Regions from separate parts of the Oceanobacillus sp. FSL W7-1304 genome, predicted to be linked through region 2. Evidence: a T-box and tRNA genes for the amino acid it is inferred to sense, from the RefSeq annotation. Region 2 holds a T-box; the other holds one or more tRNA genes.
What was found. The T-box of region 2 lies ahead of alaS (alanine--tRNA ligase). A T-box ahead of a tRNA ligase gene usually reads a tRNA of that ligase, here a tRNA-Ala.
Positions count from the first base shown of each region.

Region 1: it encodes a tRNA-Ala, which carries the amino acid that the T-box ahead of alaS (alanine--tRNA ligase) is inferred to sense. The anticodon was not compared.

Region 1 is NZ_CP150211.1:2,610,290-2,621,909, reverse strand. Features, by position in the region: rRNA gene NYE61_RS13340 (23S ribosomal RNA) at 1-2,516, shown strand, start outside; rRNA gene rrf (5S ribosomal RNA) at 2,635-2,750, shown strand; tRNA gene NYE61_RS13330 (tRNA-Val) at 2,762-2,837, shown strand; tRNA gene NYE61_RS13325 (tRNA-Thr) at 2,841-2,916, shown strand; tRNA gene NYE61_RS13320 (tRNA-Lys) at 2,966-3,041, shown strand; tRNA gene NYE61_RS13315 (tRNA-Leu) at 3,045-3,129, shown strand; tRNA gene NYE61_RS13310 (tRNA-Gly) at 3,152-3,226, shown strand; tRNA gene NYE61_RS13305 (tRNA-Leu) at 3,234-3,322, shown strand; tRNA gene NYE61_RS13300 (tRNA-Arg) at 3,326-3,402, shown strand; tRNA gene NYE61_RS13295 (tRNA-Pro) at 3,406-3,482, shown strand; tRNA gene NYE61_RS13290 (tRNA-Ala) at 3,500-3,575, shown strand; rRNA gene NYE61_RS13285 (16S ribosomal RNA) at 3,804-5,365, shown strand; rRNA gene NYE61_RS13280 (23S ribosomal RNA) at 5,568-8,486, shown strand; rRNA gene rrf (5S ribosomal RNA) at 8,605-8,720, shown strand; gene NYE61_RS13270 (MgtC/SapB family protein) at 9,437-10,138, shown strand; gene NYE61_RS13265 (CtsR family transcriptional regulator) at 10,329-10,796, shown strand; gene NYE61_RS13260 (UvrB/UvrC motif-containing protein) at 10,853-11,401, shown strand; gene NYE61_RS13255 (protein arginine kinase) at 11,398-11,620, shown strand, end outside.
Region 2 is NZ_CP150211.1:670,002-681,621, forward strand. Features, by position in the region: gene mltG (endolytic transglycosylase MltG) at 1-266, opposite strand, end outside; gene NYE61_RS03525 (DUF1292 domain-containing protein) at 556-837, opposite strand; gene ruvX (Holliday junction resolvase RuvX) at 850-1,263, opposite strand; gene NYE61_RS03535 (IreB family regulatory phosphoprotein) at 1,275-1,541, opposite strand; gene alaS (alanine--tRNA ligase) at 1,691-4,336, opposite strand; T-box leader at 4,546-4,754, opposite strand; gene NYE61_RS03545 (AI-2E family transporter) at 4,797-5,864, opposite strand; gene NYE61_RS03550 (hypothetical protein) at 5,921-6,109, opposite strand; gene NYE61_RS03555 (ATP-dependent RecD-like DNA helicase) at 6,176-8,494, opposite strand; gene NYE61_RS03560 (tetratricopeptide repeat protein) at 8,675-9,343, opposite strand; gene mnmA (tRNA 2-thiouridine(34) synthase MnmA) at 9,359-10,471, opposite strand; gene NYE61_RS03570 (cysteine desulfurase family protein) at 10,582-11,620, opposite strand, start outside.

The DNA of each region.
Region 1 (11,620 bases), 1.9 Mb from region 2:
GGAGTGTATCCTGAGTACGGCGGAACACGTGGAATTCCGTCGGAATCCGGGAGGACCATCTCCCAAGGCTAAATACTCTCTAGTGACCGATAGTGAACCAGTACCGTGAGGGAAAGGTGAAAAGCACCCCGGAAGGGGAGTGAAATAGAACCTGAAACCGTGTGCCTACAAGTAGTCGAAGCCCGTTAATGGGTAACGGCGTACCTTTTGTAGAATGGACCGGCGAGTTACGATCGTATGCAAGGTTAAGTGGAAGACACGGAGCCGCAGCGAAAGCGAGTCTGAATAGGGCGAATGAGTATGCGGTCGTAGACCCGAAACCGTGTGATCTACCCATGTCCAGGGTGAAGGTCAGGTAACACTGACTGGAGGCCCGAACCCACGTATGTTGAAAAATGCGGGGATGAGGTGTGGGTAGGGGTGAAATGCCAATCGAACACGGAGATAGCTGGTTCTCTCCGAAATAGCTTTAGGGCTAGCCTCAAGAAATAGAGTACTGGAGGTAGAGCACTGATTGGACTAGGGGCCCTCACCGGGTTACCGAATTCAGTCAAACTCCGAATGCCAGTTACTTTTACTTGGGAGTCAGACTATGGGTGATAAGGTTCATAGTCGAAAGGGAAACAGCCCAGACCGCCAGCTAAGGTCCCAAAGTATACGTTAAGTGGAAAAGGATGTGGAGTTGCCCAGACAACCAGGATGTTGGCTTAGAAGCAGCCATCATTTAAAGAGTGCGTAATAGCTCACTGGTCGAGTGACTCTGCGCCGAAAATGTACCGGGGCTAAACGTATCACCGAAGCTGCGGATTGTTCTTACGAACAATGGTAGGAGAGCGTTCTAAGTGCTGTGAAGTCAGACCGTGAGGACTGGTGGAGCGCTTAGAAGTGAGAATGCCGGTATGAGTAGCGAAAAAAGAGTGAGAATCTCTTTCACCGAATGCCTAAGGTTTCCTGAGGAAGGCTCGTCCTCTCAGGGTTAGTCGGGACCTAAGCCGAGGCCGAAAGGCGTAGGCGATGGACAACAGGTAGATATTCCTGTACCACCTCATGATTGTTTGAGCGATGGGGGGACGCAGTAGGATAAGGAATGCGCACTGATGGATATGTGCGCCCAAGCAGTGAGAAAGTCAGATAGGCAAATCCGTCTGGCAATTTCAAGCTGTGATGGGGAGGGAAATTTAGTACCGAAGTTCCGGATTTCACACTGCCAAGAAAAGCCTCTAGTTAGATCATAGGTGCCCGTACCGCAAACCGACACAGGTAGGCGAGGAGAGAATCCTAAGGTGAGCGGGAGAACTCTCGTTAAGGAACTCGGCAAAATGACCCCGTAACTTCGGGAGAAGGGGTGCTTCATTTACATGGAGCCGCAGTGAATAGGCCCAAGCGACTGTTTAGCAAAAACACAGGTCTCTGCGAAGCCGAAAGGCGAAGTATAGGGGCTGACACCTGCCCGGTGCTGGAAGGTTAAGGGGAAATGTTAGCCGCAAGGCGAAGCTTTGAACCGAAGCCCCAGTAAACGGCGGCCGTAACTATAACGGTCCTAAGGTAGCGAAATTCCTTGTCGGGTAAGTTCCGACCCGCACGAAAGGTGCAACGACTTGGGCACTGTCTCAACGAGAGACCCGGTGAAATTATACTATGCGTGAAGATGCGCATTACCCGCGACAGGACGGAAAGACCCCGTGGAGCTTTACTGTAGCCTGATATTGAATGTCTGTGCAGCTTGTACAGGATAGGTGGGAGCCTTGGAAACCGGAGCGCTAGCTTCGGTGGAGGCATCCGTGGGATACCACCCTGGCTGTATGGACATTCTAACCCAGGACCGTGATCCGGTTCGGAGACAGTGTCAGGCGGGCAGTTTGACTGGGGCGGTCGCCTCCCAAAAGGTAACGGAGGCGCCCAAAGGTTCCCTCAGAATGGTTGGAAATCATTCGTAGAGTGTAAAGGCACAAGGGAGCTTGACTGCGAGACCTACAAGTCGAGCAGGGACGAAAGTCGGGCTTAGTGATCCGGTGGTTCCGCATGGAAGGGCCATCGCTCAACGGATAAAAGCTACCCCGGGGATAACAGGCTTATCTCCCCCAAGAGTTCACATCGACGGGGAGGTTTGGCACCTCGATGTCGGCTCATCGCATCCTGGGGCTGTAGTCGGTCCCAAGGGTTGGGCTGTTCGCCCATTAAAGCGGTACGCGAGCTGGGTTCAGAACGTCGTGAGACAGTTCGGTCCCTATCCGTCGTGGGCGTTGGAAGTTTGAGAGGAGCTGTCCTTAGTACGAGAGGACCGGGATGGACACACCGCTGGTGTACCAGTTGTTCCGCCAGGAGCATCGCTGGGTAGCTACGTGTGGAAAGGATAAGTGCTGAAAGCATCTAAGCATGAAGCCCCCCTCAAGATGAGACTTCCCATCACTTCGAGTGAGTAAGATCCCTCAGAGACGATGAGGTTGATAGGTTCGGTGTGGAAGCGTGGTGACACGTGGAGCTTACGGATACTAATCGATCGAGGACTTAACTAAATTCTTTATTTGATGTCTTGTTTACTCTTATTTAGTTTTTAAGGTATAAATTCAAAAAAACCTTGCATTTTTATTCGGAAATGCATATAATAAAACTTGTCCTTGTTTTTGAGGATTGTCTGGTAGCAATAGCGAAGAGGCCACACCTGTTCCCATGCCGAACACAGAAGTTAAGCTCTTCAGCGCCGATGGTAGTTGGGGCTTTGCCCCTGCAAGAGTAGGACGCCGCCAGGCAGATATAAATCGGAGGATTAGCTCAGCTGGGAGAGCACCTGCCTTACAAGCAGGGGGTCGCAGGTTCGAGCCCTGCATCCTCCACCATTTGCCGGCCTAGCTCAATTGGTAGAGCAACTGACTTGTAATCAGTAGGTTGGGGGTTCAAGTCCTCTGGCCGGCACCACTTTTCATAAGTGAATAATAATTATCAATAATATGTAATATATATTTTTGAGCCATTAGCTCAGTCGGTAGAGCATTTGACTTTTAATCAAAGGGTCGAAGGTTCGAATCCTTCATGGCTCACCATTTGCGGGTGTGGCGGAATTGGCAGACGCGCTAGACTTAGGATCTAGTGTCTTCGGACGTGGGGGTTCAAGTCCCTTCACCCGCACCATTTAATTTAAACATTGCCAAGCGCGGAAGTAGTTCAGTGGTAGAACACCACCTTGCCAAGGTGGGGGTCGCGGGTTCGAATCCCGTCTTCCGCTCCAAACCCTTGCCGGGGTGGCGGAACTGGCAGACGCACAGGACTTAAAATCCTGCGGTAGGTGACTACCGTACCGGTTCGATTCCGGTCCTCGGCACCATATGCGCCCGTAGCTCAATTGGATAGAGCGTTTGACTACGGATCAAGAGGTTAGGGGTTCGACTCCTCTCGGGCGCGCCATAACGGGAAGTAGCTCAGCTTGGTAGAGCACTTGGTTTGGGACCAAGGGGTCGCAGGTTCGAATCCTGTCTTCCCGACCATTTTATTTATATCATACGGGGCCTTAGCTCAGCTGGGAGAGCGCCTGCCTTGCACGCAGGAGGTCAGCGGTTCGATCCCGCTAGGCTCCACCAATTTAAAAGTTTGATTCTTACTACAAAATAATCTTTTAAAAAATTTTAAAAGATTGTTGACAATATAGTGATGTATATGATATATTAGTAAAGCTGCTTTTAAAAAAGACAATAAATTTGCTCTTTGAAAACTGAACAAAACAACCAGTATGTCAAGAAAAAGGAAACTCGTTTTTCTTTTTAAAACAAGTAGAAGTCAGCTTCTACAAAAGCTAAGTATTACAAACTTTTATGGAGAGTTTGATCTTGGCTCAGGACGAACGCTGGCGGCGTGCCTAATACATGCAAGTCGAGCGCAGGAAATAAACAGAACCCTTCGGGGTAATGTTTATGGAATGAGCGGCGGACGGGTGAGTAACACGTGGGCAACCTGCCTGTAAGATCGGGATAACTCGCGGAAACGTGAGCTAATACCGGATAACACTTTTCATCTCATGGTGAGAAGATAAAAGACGGTTTCGGCTGTCACTTACAGATGGGCCCGCGGCGCATTAGCTAGTTGGTGAGGTAACGGCTCACCAAGGCGACGATGCGTAGCCGACCTGAGAGGGTGATCGGCCACACTGGGACTGAGACACGGCCCAGACTCCTACGGGAGGCAGCAGTAGGGAATCTTCCGCAATGGACGAAAGTCTGACGGAGCAACGCCGCGTGAGTGATGAAGGTTTTCGGATCGTAAAACTCTGTTGTTAGGGAAGAACAAGTTGGGTAGTAACTGACCCAACCTTGACGGTACCTAACCAGAAAGCCACGGCTAACTACGTGCCAGCAGCCGCGGTAATACGTAGGTGGCAAGCGTTGTCCGGAATTATTGGGCGTAAAGCGCTCGCAGGCGGTCTTTTAAGTCTGATGTGAAAGCCCACGGCTTAACCGTGGAGGGTCATTGGAAACTGGAGGACTTGAGTACAGAAGAGGAGAGTGGAATTCCACGTGTAGCGGTGAAATGCGTAGAGATGTGGAGGAACACCAGTGGCGAAGGCGACTCTCTGGTCTGTAACTGACGCTGAGGAGCGAAAGCGTGGGTAGCGAACAGGATTAGATACCCTGGTAGTCCACGCCGTAAACGATGAGTGCTAGGTGTTAGGGGGTTTCCGCCCCTTAGTGCTGAAGTTAACGCATTAAGCACTCCGCCTGGGGAGTACGGCCGCAAGGCTGAAACTCAAAAGAATTGACGGGGGCCCGCACAAGCGGTGGAGCATGTGGTTTAATTCGAAGCAACGCGAAGAACCTTACCAGGTCTTGACATCCTCTGATACCTCTAGAGATAGAGTTTTCCCTTCGGGGACAGAGTGACAGGTGGTGCATGGTTGTCGTCAGCTCGTGTCGTGAGATGTTGGGTTAAGTCCCGCAACGAGCGCAACCCTTGATCTTAGTTGCCAGCATTCAGTTGGGCACTCTAAGGTGACTGCCGGTGACAAACCGGAGGAAGGTGGGGATGACGTCAAATCATCATGCCCCTTATGACCTGGGCTACACACGTGCTACAATGGATGGAACAAAGGGAAGCGAACCCGTGAGGTCAAGCCAATCCCATAAAACCATTCTCAGTTCGGATTGTAGGCTGCAACTCGCCTACATGAAGCCGGAATCGCTAGTAATCGCGGATCAGCATGCCGCGGTGAATACGTTCCCGGGCCTTGTACACACCGCCCGTCACACCACGAGAGTTGGTAACACCCGAAGTCGGTGAGGTAACCTTTTGGAGCCAGCCGCCGAAGGTGGGACTAATGATTGGGGTGAAGTCGTAACAAGGTAGCCGTATCGGAAGGTGCGGCTGGATCACCTCCTTTCTAAGGATTATTACGGAAACATACTTGGTTGTTTGGTTCAGTTTTGAGAGAGTAAATCTCTCTATTTGTACCTTGAAAACTAAATAAGAGTAACAACGACATCAATATTAATGTAAAAGGCTGAAGCGACTGTTCTCAGGAGCTAAAGCTGGATTAAATAAAAGCAAGGCTAATAAATTAGTACGCTTATTTACTGTAACTTAGTTAAGTGAATAAGGGCGCACGGTGGATGCCTTGGCACTAGAAGCCGATGAAGGACGGGACTAACACCGATATGCCTCGGGGAGTTGTAAGTAAACTTTGATCCGGGGATTTCCGAATGGGGGAACCCACTGTTCGTAATGGAACAGTACATGCATCTGAATACATAGGGTGCATGAGGTAGACCCGGGGAACTGAAACATCTCAGTACCCGGAGGAAGAGAAAGAAAAATCGATTTCCTGAGTAGCGGCGAGCGAAACGGAAAGAGCCCAAACCAGAAAGCTTGCTTTCTGGGGTTGTAGGACACTCCACTCGGAGTTACCAAGGAATTCTTTAAATGAATCGACCTGGAAAGGTCAGCCACAGAAGGTAACAGCCCTGTAGTTGAAAAAGAATTCCCTCCGGAGTGTATCCTGAGTACGGCGGAACACGTGGAATTCCGTCGGAATCCGGGAGGACCATCTCCCAAGGCTAAATACTCTCTAGTGACCGATAGTGAACCAGTACCGTGAGGGAAAGGTGAAAAGCACCCCGGAAGGGGAGTGAAATAGAACCTGAAACCGTGTGCCTACAAGTAGTCGAAGCCCGTTAATGGGTAACGGCGTACCTTTTGTAGAATGGACCGGCGAGTTACGATCGTATGCAAGGTTAAGTGGAAGACACGGAGCCGCAGCGAAAGCGAGTCTGAATAGGGCGAATGAGTATGCGGTCGTAGACCCGAAACCGTGTGATCTACCCATGTCCAGGGTGAAGGTCAGGTAACACTGACTGGAGGCCCGAACCCACGTATGTTGAAAAATGCGGGGATGAGGTGTGGGTAGGGGTGAAATGCCAATCGAACACGGAGATAGCTGGTTCTCTCCGAAATAGCTTTAGGGCTAGCCTCAAGAAATAGAGTACTGGAGGTAGAGCACTGATTGGACTAGGGGCCCTCACCGGGTTACCGAATTCAGTCAAACTCCGAATGCCAGTTACTTTTACTTGGGAGTCAGACTATGGGTGATAAGGTTCATAGTCGAAAGGGAAACAGCCCAGACCGCCAGCTAAGGTCCCAAAGTATACGTTAAGTGGAAAAGGATGTGGAGTTGCCCAGACAACCAGGATGTTGGCTTAGAAGCAGCCATCATTTAAAGAGTGCGTAATAGCTCACTGGTCGAGTGACTCTGCGCCGAAAATGTACCGGGGCTAAACGTATCACCGAAGCTGCGGATTGTTCTTACGAACAATGGTAGGAGAGCGTTCTAAGTGCTGTGAAGTCAGACCGTGAGGACTGGTGGAGCGCTTAGAAGTGAGAATGCCGGTATGAGTAGCGAAAAAAGAGTGAGAATCTCTTTCACCGAATGCCTAAGGTTTCCTGAGGAAGGCTCGTCCTCTCAGGGTTAGTCGGGACCTAAGCCGAGGCCGAAAGGCGTAGGCGATGGACAACAGGTAGATATTCCTGTACCACCTCATGATTGTTTGAGCGATGGGGGGACGCAGTAGGATAAGGAATGCGCACTGATGGATATGTGCGCCCAAGCAGTGAGAAAGTCAGATAGGCAAATCCGTCTGGCAATTTCAAGCTGTGATGGGGAGGGAAATTTAGTACCGAAGTTCCGGATTTCACACTGCCAAGAAAAGCCTCTAGTTAGATCATAGGTGCCCGTACCGCAAACCGACACAGGTAGGCGAGGAGAGAATCCTAAGGTGAGCGGGAGAACTCTCGTTAAGGAACTCGGCAAAATGACCCCGTAACTTCGGGAGAAGGGGTGCTTCATTTACATGGAGCCGCAGTGAATAGGCCCAAGCGACTGTTTAGCAAAAACACAGGTCTCTGCGAAGCCGAAAGGCGAAGTATAGGGGCTGACACCTGCCCGGTGCTGGAAGGTTAAGGGGAAATGTTAGCCGCAAGGCGAAGCTTTGAACCGAAGCCCCAGTAAACGGCGGCCGTAACTATAACGGTCCTAAGGTAGCGAAATTCCTTGTCGGGTAAGTTCCGACCCGCACGAAAGGTGCAACGACTTGGGCACTGTCTCAACGAGAGACCCGGTGAAATTATACTATGCGTGAAGATGCGCATTACCCGCGACAGGACGGAAAGACCCCGTGGAGCTTTACTGTAGCCTGATATTGAATGTCTGTGCAGCTTGTACAGGATAGGTGGGAGCCTTGGAAACCGGAGCGCTAGCTTCGGTGGAGGCATCCGTGGGATACCACCCTGGCTGTATGGACATTCTAACCCAGGACCGTGATCCGGTTCGGAGACAGTGTCAGGCGGGCAGTTTGACTGGGGCGGTCGCCTCCCAAAAGGTAACGGAGGCGCCCAAAGGTTCCCTCAGAATGGTTGGAAATCATTCGTAGAGTGTAAAGGCACAAGGGAGCTTGACTGCGAGACCTACAAGTCGAGCAGGGACGAAAGTCGGGCTTAGTGATCCGGTGGTTCCGCATGGAAGGGCCATCGCTCAACGGATAAAAGCTACCCCGGGGATAACAGGCTTATCTCCCCCAAGAGTTCACATCGACGGGGAGGTTTGGCACCTCGATGTCGGCTCATCGCATCCTGGGGCTGTAGTCGGTCCCAAGGGTTGGGCTGTTCGCCCATTAAAGCGGTACGCGAGCTGGGTTCAGAACGTCGTGAGACAGTTCGGTCCCTATCCGTCGTGGGCGTTGGAAGTTTGAGAGGAGCTGTCCTTAGTACGAGAGGACCGGGATGGACACACCGCTGGTGTACCAGTTGTTCCGCCAGGAGCATCGCTGGGTAGCTACGTGTGGAAAGGATAAGTGCTGAAAGCATCTAAGCATGAAGCCCCCCTCAAGATGAGACTTCCCATCACTTCGAGTGAGTAAGATCCCTCAGAGACGATGAGGTTGATAGGTTCGGTGTGGAAGCGTGGTGACACGTGGAGCTTACGGATACTAATCGATCGAGGACTTAACTAAATTCTTTATTTGATGTCTTGTTTACTCTTATTTAGTTTTTAAGGTATAAATTCAAAAAAACCTTGCATTTTTATTCGGAAATGCATATAATAAAACTTGTCCTTGTTTTTGAGGATTGTCTGGTAGCAATAGCGAAGAGGCCACACCTGTTCCCATGCCGAACACAGAAGTTAAGCTCTTCAGCGCCGATGGTAGTTGGGGCTTTGCCCCTGCAAGAGTAGGACGCCGCCAGGCAGATGAAAAAGAGTTAAAATACAGATAATGTATTTTAACTCTTTTTGTATATCTATAATAAATTATGGCTTGCTAGCTTTTTCAATAATAAGGTAAGGATGTATATAGATAACGATGATATTGAAATGAATAAGTGCAATATCATCGTTTATTTTTATCTTCTATAGATATCAATAGAAGCAACTCACAAAGTAGGAACTTGATGGATACTATAAGGCGGTTTCTTGAATCCGGAATAATGGATTTAGAAACCTATAAAATAATTCGATTTTATTGTAAGAGATCATTGTAGTTACGGTGAATATATTGAAGACATGGTGGCTAGAGATAATACTGGAGTTCTGCGTGTGGAAATATATAGGATGCTGTAGAAATACCATTTAAAATCTCCTATTTAGTTTTTTTCGACATAAAACAATTTATTTTATCTTTGCTAAGTTAAAATCCGGTAAAGTTTGAGCTTTTCAAGGAGCGTGTCAAATCTTATACAAGTTTGGAAAAAGCAAGTCGTTTTACTGTTTTAATTTTATCCAGAAAATCTCTTTCATCATTATGAATTGTTTTCATATAGTTAATAAAAGGTTTAACAATCTTTTTAACAAGGAATAAACTCGAGAAGGGTATTTCCATAAAAAATTCTTATATAAGATTAGAAAATCGTGATGAAACGATTTATATATAGAAACAGATAGTAATTCTTAAAGGGGGGATAAACTTTGCAATCATGGGCAGATCAGCTATTAGGGGAAGACTTTTTATTAATTATTACAAGATTGCTTGTTGCATTAGTATTATCTGGTTTAATTGGTTTTGAACGGGAGATTAATAATCACTCTGCTGGGTTCCGCACGCATATTCTTGTTGGTGTAGGTGCTTGTTTAATGATGATTTTGTCCCTATTTGGGTTTAGTACATTTAATGAAGTAAATGATAATATTCGATTTGATCCTGCGCGTATCCCCTCTTATGTTATTAGTGGAATTGGATTCCTTGGAGCAGGAACGATTATTGTTTATGGTGGAACAGTCCGTGGGCTGACAACAGCAGCTTCTATCTGGGCTGTAGCTGGAATTGGCCTTGTTGTAGGATCAGGTATGTATAGTGTTGCTATTTTCACAACGCTTATTATATTAATCAGTCTGATTTTCCTCAATCATATTGAAAGAATATTTCCTAGGTCAAGGACTACCACGTTTATTGAATTGGTTGTTGATGAAACGATTCAAATCAATCAAGTAGTAGAGGTAATCGAAAAACAGCAATTTTCTATAACAAATATCGAGATTATAAGGCAAGAAAGCAGCTTAAGGAAATTCTATATAAAAATGGGTCGGAAAGATAAACAGAGTCTGATTACCATTTTTGAAGAGATCTCCCGATTTCAGGGAGTAAAAAACATCTCCGAATTAACGAAATAATGCCATTTCAAAAACCTTCCACAGATAATTTGTGGAAGGTTTTTGGTTTCGTTTTTGTTAATTTTGTCTAAGATATATACATAAGTTGTTTGCATCTCCTTCATTTTGGCGTATAATGAAACTATAGTCAAAGATAGTCAAAGTCAAAAGACAACGTGCTGGATAATTCATACAGAAAGGTGTAGGGCAGATGAGCAATATTTCGGATGTAATTGAACAGTATCTGAAAAAGGTTCTACAGGCGAAGGGGCAGAATGCAATTGAAATTAAGCGAAGTGAAATTGCAGATCAATTTCAGTGTGTTCCCTCGCAAATAAATTATGTAATTAATACGCGTTTTACTGTAGAAAAAGGGTATATAGTAGAAAGTAAGCGGGGTGGTGGAGGTTATATTCGTATCATGCGAATTAAGCATCAGGATAAGTCGGAACTTATTGATGAAATTATCCAGATGATTGATGGCTCTATTTCCCAGCGATCGTCTATTGATGTTTTAGAACGTTTATTAGAAGAAGCCATCATTACAAAGCGCGAGGCAAAGATTATGCTTAGTGCAATGGATCGTACGACATTAGCTTTTAAACTTCCATTACGAGATGAATTACGTGCTCGTATACTATCAAAAATGCTTTTAACCTTAAAGTATGCAGGTGAGTAAAGCAGTATTTTACAGATGATTTTGTAAAGAGGTTGTATGTAAAGGGGGAATAGATATTGGAATGTCAGGAATGTCATGAACGGCCAGCTACACTTCATGTAAAACAGGTAATTAATGGACAAGAAACTAAAGTAAGTATGTGTGAGACATGTGCTAAGAAAAAGGGGTATATCACATATCCAGAGGAAGGCTATTCCCTTCATGATTTACTAACTGGTTTATTTAATTTTGACACGATAAAGATGACGAGCATGAGTGATAATCAATTAAACCAGGTAAAAGAATTGCAATGCTCGAAATGTGGAATGACATTTTCAAAGTTTAAGCAAGTTGGTAAGTTTGGCTGTGCCCATTGCTATGAGTCTTTTGCTTCCAAGCTAGAGCCAATTTTTCGTAGAGTACATTCCGGCAATACGAAGCATTTTGGCAAAATACCAAAACGTGCTGGAAGTGGCTTACAATTAAAAAAACAACTGAAAAGCTATCGAGAAGAGTTGCAACAATTAATTGAAGCAGAAGCTTTTGAAGAAGCTGCAAAAGTTCGGGATAAAATAAAAGCATTGGAAAAAGGGGATAAAGAGCCGGAAGCAGGTGATGGATCTTGAGCTTAGAGCATTTTATCAAAGAAGCACTTAGCCCCTGGATGCACGAACAAGGGCCTGATAATGATATTGTGATGAGTAGTAGAATTCGCTTAGCACGGAACTTTGCAAATGTTACGTATCCAATCCTTGCTGAACAGGAGAAATTGGATGATATTCGTAGTTTTTTTAAGAAGGAATATGAACATCAAACCTTCCAAAACTATAAGAATTTAGAATTTG
Region 2 (11,620 bases):
TTAATAATTCCGTTTTCCTCTAAAATTGCAGCAATATTTGAGCTTGAAGAACCGATTGGTATTTCTACTGTAATTTCTTCTTCACTTTCTGCATCTACAGGCTCCAGAGCCGATTTCACGTATAAATAGCCTGAAATTGCACCAATGGCTAATATCAGGAACAAAGCAACAAGTATAATCAATACAATCTTTCTTACAGTACTTGCCTCTTGGCTTCTGGTAATAAGGTTGTCCTTAAAACTGCCTGACCCTTTCTTTTTGGACATCCAATATCCCCCTTTCATCCGCTATATTATACTAAAAAATGATATTTTTATCCATAATATAGCGGAATTCAACAAAGGCACATGCGGTTCTATAGCAATAATAGGTTGATTTACAGTTTAAAAGGTTTAGCGGATTTTTATCCTTCCACTTTTTTAATGATTTGGTTTGGATAAGACCTACCTTTCTGAAATAAACGTTTTGATATAGATAGCACGTCTTAACCTTCCATCAATCAAGCAAAAGCTGATGTCAAAAATGACATCAGCTCCGTTTTTATGAAATTAATACTTACGATTCATCTTCTTCCTCTGCTAATGTGTTTAGCATTTCTTCAACGATGTCCCATTCTTCATCTGATTCAATCGGGAAGAGTGATAAGTCGGAGTCGTCTGTTTCCTCATATCGGAATGCATATACTTCTACTTCCTCATCATCTGCTTGTTCAGCAGGAACAACTGCAATATATGTTTGTCCTGTTTCATCTACATCAAATGTAAATAATACTTCAAATAGATGCTCTTCACCATTTTCATCTGGTATAATAATTCTTTCCTTTTCTTCTAATCCCATACTATCACTCCTTTATTTTTGATCAAGATAGCCTTGCAGTATCATCACTGCTGCCATTTTATCAATTATCTTTTTTCTTTTTTTCCTACTCATATCTGCTTCCAAAAGTACGCGTTCTGCTGCGATGGTTGAAAGCCGTTCGTCCCACAACTCGGTTGGTATACCATGTACTTCTTCCAAATGACGTGCGTATCTTTTTGATGCTTCACCACGTTCGCCAATTGTACCATTCATATTCTTCGGTAATCCAACGATAGCTTTTCCGATTTCATGCGTTTCTATAATTGATTTTAGTTCAGCATCCGCTGAATGAATATCGGCTTCATCCCATTTTATCGTTGTTACACCCTGTGCTGTCCAACCAAAAGCGTCACTCACTGCTACACCTATCGTTTTTGAACCTACATCTAATCCTACAATTTTCATCTGCTTATCCTTTACTTATCTTTATGCTGTTCCAAATAAAACTTAACCAATTCTTCAATAACTTCATCTCGTTCAACTTTGCGAATTAAATTTCTGGCATCATTGTATCTTGGAATATACGCTGGATCGCCCGACAATAAATAACCTACTATCTGATTGATCGGATTATATCCCTTTTCTTGCAGAGACTCATGTACCGTCAGAAGAATATCTTTTATATCCTGGTCGAATGGTTCCTCTGAGAAATTAAATTTCATTGTCTTATCTATTGAACTCATCGTGACACCTCGTTCCAAGTTTGCCTTGTTATAATACAATCGCTTCTAATTCATATTCTAACATGTTTATACAAATTATTATATCTTTTTCCAAAGAAGGATACAAACTGTCCCTACTTTTCGTTAGAACTTCAGTCCAAAAATGTTGCTTAAGCCTGCTTAATATTTTCAATTATATAATGTTTAGCTGCTTCTAGTGCTTCTGCAATTTTTGCTGGATTTTTACCACCCGCTTGTGCCATATCTGGGCGTCCACCGCCACCACCGCCGCAAATGGTTGCAGCTTGTTTGATTAGGTTCCCAGCATGTAAGCCTTGCTCAATCAAATCTTTTGACACACCTGCAGCTAATTGAACCTTTCCATCATTTTCAGCCGCAAGTAAAATGACACCAGAATCTAACTTTTGCTTCAATTCGTCGAGCATCTTACGTAATTGATTCATATCTTTCACGTTTACCTTTTGAGCTAGAAGGCTTATATCCTGAATGGATTCTACCTTATCTAAGATAGATGAAGCTTCTAAATTGGATAATTTCGCACTTAAGGACTCATTCTCTTTTTGTAATCCTTTAATTTCTTGATGCAATCCTTCGATTCGTTCTGGAAGCTGTTCTTCTTTTGATTTAGCAAGCTTTGCAGATCTGCTAAATACTTCTAATTTATCATTGAGGTATTCATATGCATGTTTACTTGTAACAGCTTCAATTCTTCTTGTACCAGCCCCAATACCGCTTTCTGATACAATTTTGAATAAGCCAATTTCAGAAGTGTTCGTCACATGGCAACCACCACATAACTCTAGACTGTAATCACCAATTTGAACAACTCTTACAACATCGCCATATTTTTCACCGAATAAAGCCATTGCACCCATCTCTTTTGCTTCATCCAGTTTCTTATTATCTATAAACAAGAAAATTGATTCCCACACTTTTTCATTAACAATGTGTTCAATCTGTTTCAGTTCATCCTTCGTTACAGGATTAAAATGGGAAAAATCAAAGCGTAATCGCTCTGGTGTCACTAATGAACCCGCTTGGTTTACATGTGTGCCTAAAACGTCCTTCAACGCCTGATGGAGCAAATGTGTTGCCGTGTGGTTTTTGATGACTGCTGTACGGAAGCGCTCATCCACCATTGCTTTTACGCTCTCACCTGCATGAAATTCACCTTCTTTAATTTCAACACGATGAATATGCTGGCCTTTTGGTGACTTCTGTACATCCAGTACATACGCAGATGCATTTTCTGTGTATATCCAACCATGGTCTGCAACCTGCCCACCACTTTCAGCATAAAAAGGAGTCCGATCTAAAAATAATAAAACTTCATCACCTTTTTTCATGGTGTTTACAACTTCTTTTCCACCAATAATGGATGCTATCGTTGTATCCACTTCAAGCTGATCATAGCCGACAAATTCACTTTCAATCTTGATTTCACTTAAAACTGTATCTTGAACTTGCATGGAATCTACCTTTTGTCTTGCATTTCTAGCACGCTCACGTTGCTTTTCCATTTCCTGTTCGTAACCTTCCTGATCAATAGTGAAACCTTGTTGTTCTACATATTCTTCAGTAAGCTCTTTCGGGAAACCGTACGTATCATAAAGTCGGAATACTTCCTCACCAGGAAACATCGTATTTCCTGCAGCTTTTTCTCGATCCATAATGGATGATAGTATATGCAATCCATCATTTAGCGTTTCATGGAAACGCTCCTCTTCCACCTTGATAATATTTTGAATAAATTCACGCTGACGTAAAACTTCTGGGTAGAAGTCTTTCATTATTTCACCAACGGTATCGACTAACTCATACATAAATGATTTCTCAATTCCAATTTCTTTTGCAAATCGAACTGCTCGTCGTATGAGTCTTCGTAGTACATAGCCTCTGCCTTCATTTGATGGAACCGCACCATCACCTATTGCAAAGCTTACCGTGCGGATATGATCAGCAATGACCTTAAATGCCGTATCACCCTCATCACTATTTCCATAGGTAGTATTTGCAATAGCTTCCGTTTTACGGATAATTGGCATAAATAAATCCGTATCAAAATTCGTTGGTACCTGCTGAATGATCGATGTCAATCGCTCAAGGCCCATCCCAGTATCAATATTTTTCTTTGGCAACGGTGTGTACGTGTCATCTGGATTATGATTGAACTGGGAAAATACAAGATTCCACACTTCCAAATAACGGCTATTCTCTCCACCTGGATAAAGCTCTGAATCATTGGGATCATTTCCATATGCTTCACCACGGTCATAGAAGATCTCCGTATTTGGTCCACTTGGTCCTTCACCAATATCCCAGAAGTTTTCCTCTAAGCGAATAATTCTCTCTTTTGGAATTCCAATTTCATTCAGCCAAATGTCATATGCTTCATCATCCTCTGGATGTACGGTAACAGATAGTAATTCTTTATCAAAACCGATCCATTTCTCATCCGTCAAAAACTCCCAGGCCCAAGTTATTGCTTCTTTTTTAAAATAATCACCAATGGAGAAATTCCCTAGCATTTCAAAAAATGTATGGTGTCTTGCTGTGAAGCCAACATTTTCAATATCATTTGTGCGAATGGACTTCTGTGCATTCACAATACGCGGGTTTTCCGGAATTACTCGACCGTCGAAATATTTCTTCAATGTTGCAACCCCACTGTTAATCCATAATAATGTTGAGTCTTCGACAGGAACAAGAGAAGCACTTGGTTCTACCTGATGTCCTTTCTCTTTGAAAAAGTCAATAAAGAGTTGTCTTATTTCTGCTGAGCTTAATTGTTTCATGAATCATTCCTCCAAACGTTTTATAAAGCGAAACTTCATTCAGTGGGGTTTTCGTTCTTCCTCCACTGAATGTTAGTTGAACAAAATTAGGAATTTACAGGCTGTTTCCCCCAACCTTCACGCGATTCGGGTTCCCTCACACTTAAAAATGGGGGGATTACAGCTCGTTAATGCGTGATAAAATTAAAAAATCCCCTCTCTGCATTGAATGCAGGGACGAGATTTGTTCGCGGTACCACCCTAATTATGAATGATAAAATCATTCATCACTTAAACATGGTAACGGTATGAGACCGACGGGGATTAGCCGTACTCCAGCTTAGCTTTCCATGAGGCTATGTTTAGGATTTCTTTCAACCAAGGAAACCCCTCTCTTTAAACTAGCTGCTCATGTACTTTGTGCCTTCTTCGCGTTTCATTTATTATGATAGCGTAATTATAAAAAACTTTTGTTGCATTGTCAATGATTAGACCGTAGAGAAACAAACTGTATGGCAATCACTTTTAAAATCGTTAATGCAGGGACAGCCAATATCATACCCCAGACCCCAAATAATTGACCACCTAATAATAAAACAAAGATGATTGCTACAGGATGAATTTTAACCGTTTTCCCCATAATATACGGAGATAAAAGGTTCCCTTCGATTACTTGAATGACAAAAATAGCAATAATCACAAATATTACAGTGTTCCCCCCTATTGTATAGGAAATCATCACCACAGGGATTGCACCAATGATTGGTCCGAAATACGGAATAATATTTGTAACTCCCATTACAATCGCTAAAAGCAGCGCGTAATTAACATCAAGCAATTTAAAAATGATTAGACATGCAATACTAACAAATAAACTGACTATCAGCTGTCCTCGAATATAGCCTCCAAGTCCTTTATCAACTTCTCTCAATAATTCAGCCGCTTCATCCTTATATTTATTTGGAATAAACCACATAAAAAAAGATTCGATCTTCACATAATCCTTGATGAAGTAAAAAACGAGTACTGGTATAACCGTTATAATAAGAATCATGTCGAAAATTCGTGTAAAGCCTAAGGCAAGCCTACCAAGTAAATTATCCAAGGAAGTTTCTAAAGTTGCTATCAGCTGATCAATTTTGTCATGTACTGTTTCAGGTAAAAACGAAGTATAGCTGTATACTTGATAAATCCAGCTTTCATACATGCGAATAAATTCAGGGAGATTTTCGTTTAAATCACGGACCTGGTGAACAATAGCTGGATATCCTTTGTAAAATAAATAACCAACCCCGCCAAAAAATATTAAATAGATTAACAGGATCGCTAGACCTCGATGGATATTCCACTCATGTAGTTTTTCCACTAATGGATGAAGCAAATATGCAATTAATGCTGCAATTAAAAACGGAATGAAAAGCTTCCATAAAAATGAAAAAAAGGCTTCGTAATATGGCATTGTTTTTACAAGTAGAAAGGAAAATATAAATAACACAATCCCAATTAATAGCCAATACAGTAATCGAAAGCGCTTTTTGTCCTCAACCATGATAAACACTCCTCGGGGGCATTTTGTATTATCTCGCTATCCTAAGCCAGGAGTGTTTATGGTAATTTTCTTTCCTCTTTGGTAAACAAATCATCCAATGAGCTTAAGCTTCCATCAGCTTCGATTTGATGCACCATTAATTCATTGCTTGTCACTGTCATTTCAATAAAGCAAGTCCAGCAATAATAATCCTGTGTTCCTATCTTTCCAATGTCTTTTCCATTACAGTTCGGGCATCGTAGCATGATTTTAACTCCTTTTCGAGTATTACGCTACTATACTTGCCCGCTTGTATATTTTTTATACCTTCATTACATGAAATCATACGGTGAGATTTCTTCCTCATCCACTTCTTCGGATTCTTCCATTTTCAAATCTTTCATTCTTCCACTTAATTGCCCTTTCAAGGACGTATAGCGTTTATTTGTATCAATTGTTTGAATCCCTTTTAAAAATGCCTGTTGTTCACCACAAATAATTAAAGACTCTTTGCTTCTCGTAATTGCTGTGTACAATAAATTTTTTCGCAGCATTCGATAATAGGTTGATACAACCGGAAGAATTACAATTGGAAATTCACTGCCTTGTGACTTATGAATCGAAATACAATAAGCATGTGTAAAATTAATATAGTTGTTTCGTTCATAAACAACTTCTTTATCATCAAAAGCAATCACAACCTGCTCCACATTATCTACATTCTCTTCCTCTCGAAAAATAGCAACAACTTCTCCAATATCGCCATTATATACGCCATCCTCTGGTTGATTGACAAGCTGAATCACTTTATCTCCAACTCGGTAAACCACATCATGGTACTTTACTTCCCGCTTCGTTTTTGTTTTTGGATTAATCAACTGCTGTAACTGTTGATTAATCATCGTGATCCCTGCCTGACTTCGATACATAGGAGCCAATACTTGAATCTCCTTGACATCAAGTCCTTTCTCTTTAGCCTTTGTGAAAATTGATGTTACTACTTGAAGCATTTGATGTTCATTACATGCAATAAAACTAAAATCTTTATCATTCTGTAACGATTGGACTGTCAGTTGATTATTTTTTATTTCATGTGCGAGCTGAATGATTTTCGATCCTTCTTTTTGGCGGTATACTTCATTCAGACGAACTAGCGGTAGTAATTTACTATTTAATAAATCTGTTAATACTTGTCCAGGTCCAACAGATGGAAGCTGGTCTTCATCACCAACAAGCAATACTTGCATTTCATCTGGAATTGCCTTAAATAAACTGTTCGCAAGCCAAATATCTACCATGGAAAACTCATCAACAATTAGAATTTTTCCGGATAGCTGTTCTTGTTCATCCTTATTGAACCCATTGCTCCCATTCCAACCCAGTAGTCTATGAATGGTCAGTGCTGGAAGACCAGTCGACTCATTCAAGCGTTTTGCAGCTCTGCCTGTTGGCGCAGTTAAAACGAATGGAAATTCAGCTGGATCATCATAATCTTTCGGATTAAGTGAAACATCATGTATTGTCGCATATGCTTTTAAAATCCCTTTAATAACCGTTGTCTTTCCAGTTCCAGGTCCACCGGTTAGAATCATTACTTTTGAATGCAACGACTGATTAATCGCAGAAAACTGTTCTTTCCCATAGCTAAGTACTTCCGATTCTTCAATATCACCCGTTATTTTCATCATTTCAGCTAGCGGTGTTTCATCTTTAATGGGCTTCTCCATAATCCGTTTTAAATTCGCTGCAAAGCCATCTTCTGCATAATAAAGCGAAGGTAGGTACACCTTATTATCTTTCATGATAACTTTCTTCTCTTTATTCAATTCTTCCATTTGTTCAGTAATAATACGAACCTCTTCGGAATGGATGCTAAGTAGCTCTCCAACTTGGTCTACACAAAGTTCTATGGGAAGATATACATGACCATCCTGAATACATTTTTGCAGGATATAAATACACCCAGCTCCAATTCGGTTTGGGTGTATCATTGATAATCCATTCTGTTTTGCGATGTCATCTGCTGTCCGAAACCCAAATCCTTCTATTGTGAACACATACTGGTACGGATCTTCTTCTAAAACTTCAATAGCTTCATCTTTATATTCTTTATAAATACGCTGTGCCATTTTTAAACCAACACCATAGTTGGCCAAATAAACTGCAACATGTTCAAATCCTTGATTCTCCTGTATACTCGATGCTAAACGTTCAGCAGTTTCTTTTTTTAGTCCTGGAACTCCCTGCAAAATACTTCCATCATTCAAAATTTTGGTGATTGCTGTTTCGCCTAAATGCTCAACGATTCGTTCCGCAGTCTTTTTCCCAACACCATAAAAGAGATCGCTTGATAAATAGGCTACTAAACCATCCTTTGTATTTGGTACAATCGTTTTATAGGAAGAAACCTTATACTGCAGTCCAAACCTGGCATGTCTTTCAAACGTTCCATAAAAGAAATAGGGGGTTTGCTCTTGGAGGTTGGAAAAATAGCCTTTTGCAACTATCTCTTTTTCTTTAAAATCTTCATTTGTATCCTGAACTCGGATCTTAATGATAGAAAAATGTTCTGTTTCATTATGAAAAATGGTATACAAAATTTCACCTTTAATATACCCTCGTTCATCTATTGTTTGTTGATCCTGTTCCATTTGAAACAACCCCACTATCTTATTTCAGCTCCAGACCCCCCTCACCGCATGTCCCATGATGCAAACATCGACACCATACAATTTTTTGGGTCGCTATCTTCTTCGATGGGACGGTCGATACGGCAAATCTCACTAAATGAGGAAGTTATTCGTAAATCGCTAAACTGGAAGCTACACCTTTTATTTCTTGTTTTCGTTTATAAACTGCTCCACGTTTTGCTTACCGTTTAATGCAAGCAGATGGTCTGGTTGAATGCGTAATGCTTCATCAAAATGTTTCAATGCATCTTGCACCTTTTCATTAAACAATGAAATAACGCCTAAATTGTAATGGGCATCACTATGTGCCTGATTGATTTCAAGTACCCGTTTAAAGATCGCCTCTGCATCAGCTAAACTATCACTTTGTGCGAGCGAAAGCCCATATTGGAAAAGCACTTCTTCATCATCCGGATTTAGTTCCGTTGCCCTTAATAAATAGGGTAATGCTAGGCGTGGTTGTTCTTGACTTTGCAAAGTTATACCGAGCATGAAATAGACATCACTTTCTTCTAATCCTAACTCAATTGCTTTTTGAAAATTGGCCTGCGCTTTTGGAAATGCAGACTGTTCAAAATATAGATTACCTAATCCATAATAAGCAGTAGCAGCCGATGGATCTAATTCAACTGCCCTTTCTAAAAAAAGCAGTGCGCGATCATTTTCATTCACTTGCATTAACAAATTGGCGAAATTTATATAACCAACTGCGTCATTTGGATGCTTTTCAATCACTTCATTGAATAACTTTGCTGCTTCTTCAAAATTTTGTTCTTTCATATATTGTATTGCTTGTGCATTCTTGTCCACGATAAAACTCCTTACTTAACCAACATAATCCAATGCGCGATTATTTTTTATAATTTGATCGATTGTAGCTCCACCAAGACAAATATCTCCATCATAAAATACGACTGCTTGTCCCGGAGTAATCGCACGTTCGCTTTCAGCAAATTCCACATAAACGTTTCCGTTTTCTTGAACAGTAACTGTTACATTACTATCTTTTTGACGATAACGGAATTTTGCTGTACATGTAAACGTTTCAGTAATGACATCCGGGTTTATCCAGTTAACATCTGTTGCAACTAAAGCATCTGAGTAAAGTGTTTCGTGACTGAAGCCCTGTTCAACATACAAAATGTTTTCTTTCAAATTTTTCCCCACAACAAACCATGGATCCCCTGAACCGCCGATCCCCAAACCTTGACGCTGTCCAATTGTATAGTACATTAAACCATCGTGACGACCTTTTACCATGCCATCCAATGTTTGCATCTCACCAGGCTGTGCCGGTAAATATTCGCTAAGAAATTCTTTGAAATTCCGCTCACCAATAAAACAGATACCAGTAGAATCTTTTTTATCAGCCGTAACAAGACCGTTTTCCTTTGCGATCTTCCTTACTTCGGATTTTGGTAAATGGCCGAGTGGGAACATCACTTTTTCTAAAACATCGGATGATAATTGATTTAAGAAATATGTTTGATCTTTATTGTCATCTACTCCACGAAGCATTTCGACACGTCCATCTATTTCACGTACTTGTGCATAATGACCAGTAGCTAAATAGTCTGCACCAAGTGCCAAAGCATGATCGAGAAACGCTTTGAATTTAATTTCTTTATTACACATAACATCTGGATTTGGTGTACGTCCAGCTTTATATTCATCAAGAAAATATGTGAACACTTTGTCCCAATATTGCTTTTCAAAGTTTACAGAGTAATACGGAATATCCAGCTGATTACAGACGCGGACGACATCATCAAAATCCTCCGTAGCCGTACAAACACCGAATTCATCTGTGTCATCCCAGTTTTTCATAAAGATGCCAACAACATCGTAGCCTTGTTCTTTCAAAAGCAATGCAGCTACAGATGAATCAACACCTCCACTCATGCCAATTACGACACGTGTATCTTTATTATTTTTCATTTTCTTCACTATCCTTTATAGAGGTTGTTCCAAGTACTTGAGGTTACGGGTTTAATCCGTTCAACTAACATTCAATGAGGTTGTAAAGATCCCCATGTCAAAATTTAACTTTATGCTGTTAATCGTTTGACGATTCGAGAAACACGTTTAGCTGCTTCTTTCACATTTTCCTCTGTATTAAAAATGCCGAAACTGAATCGAACCGAATTCGTTGTGCATGGGTTATCCTTTCCAAACATAGCGGTCAATACATGTGACGGTTCAACGCTTCCTGCCGTACATGCGCTGCCACTAGAAGCCGCAATTCCATCTAAGTCGAAATTCGCTAAAAGTGCTTCAACATTTGTTCCTGGAAAGCTAATGTTAATAATCGAAGCTATAGCCGCTTGCATGTCTCCATTCACTTCAAATTGTACTCCATTTTCTTCTAACGTTCGAATAAATAGCTCTTTATATGCCTGATACTGTTCTTTCCTGCTCACTTTATTTTCCATTGCTAGCTCAACAGCTTTTTGAAAACCAAAAGCACCAGCAACATTTTCCGTCCCTGGGCGACGTTTACGTTCCTGTTCCCCACCATGTTGCAGTGATTTTAACATGACTTTTTCATTTGCATACAAGAAACCGATACCTTTTGGCCCATTTATTTTATGCGAAGAAACCGTAAGCATATCAATTCCCAATTCCTTCACATCTATATCAATTAAACCATATGCTTGTACGGCATCTGTATGGAAATATGCTTGATGGTTATGCAGAAGTTCTCCTATTTCCTTAATCGGCTGAATAATTCCCGTCTCATTATTGACAAACATTATTGACACAAGAATCGTTTGTTCTGTTAATGCAGCTTGTACATCCTCAATCCGTATTTTTCCATTTTCATACACCGGAAGATACGTAACATCAAAACCAAGGGTCTCAAGCTCTTCAGCTGTATGAAGTACTGCATGATGCTCTTGTACCGTTGTTATAATGTGATTTCCTTTTTGCCGATTTGCTAACGTCGTTCCTAAAAGCGCGAGGTTATCTGCTTCGGTCCCTCCACTTGTAAAGGTAATTTCTTTTTCATTCGCGTTAATGCTTAACGCCATAACACGCCTAGCTTCATCAAGTATCTGACGTCCTTTTCTTCCAAAAGAATGCACA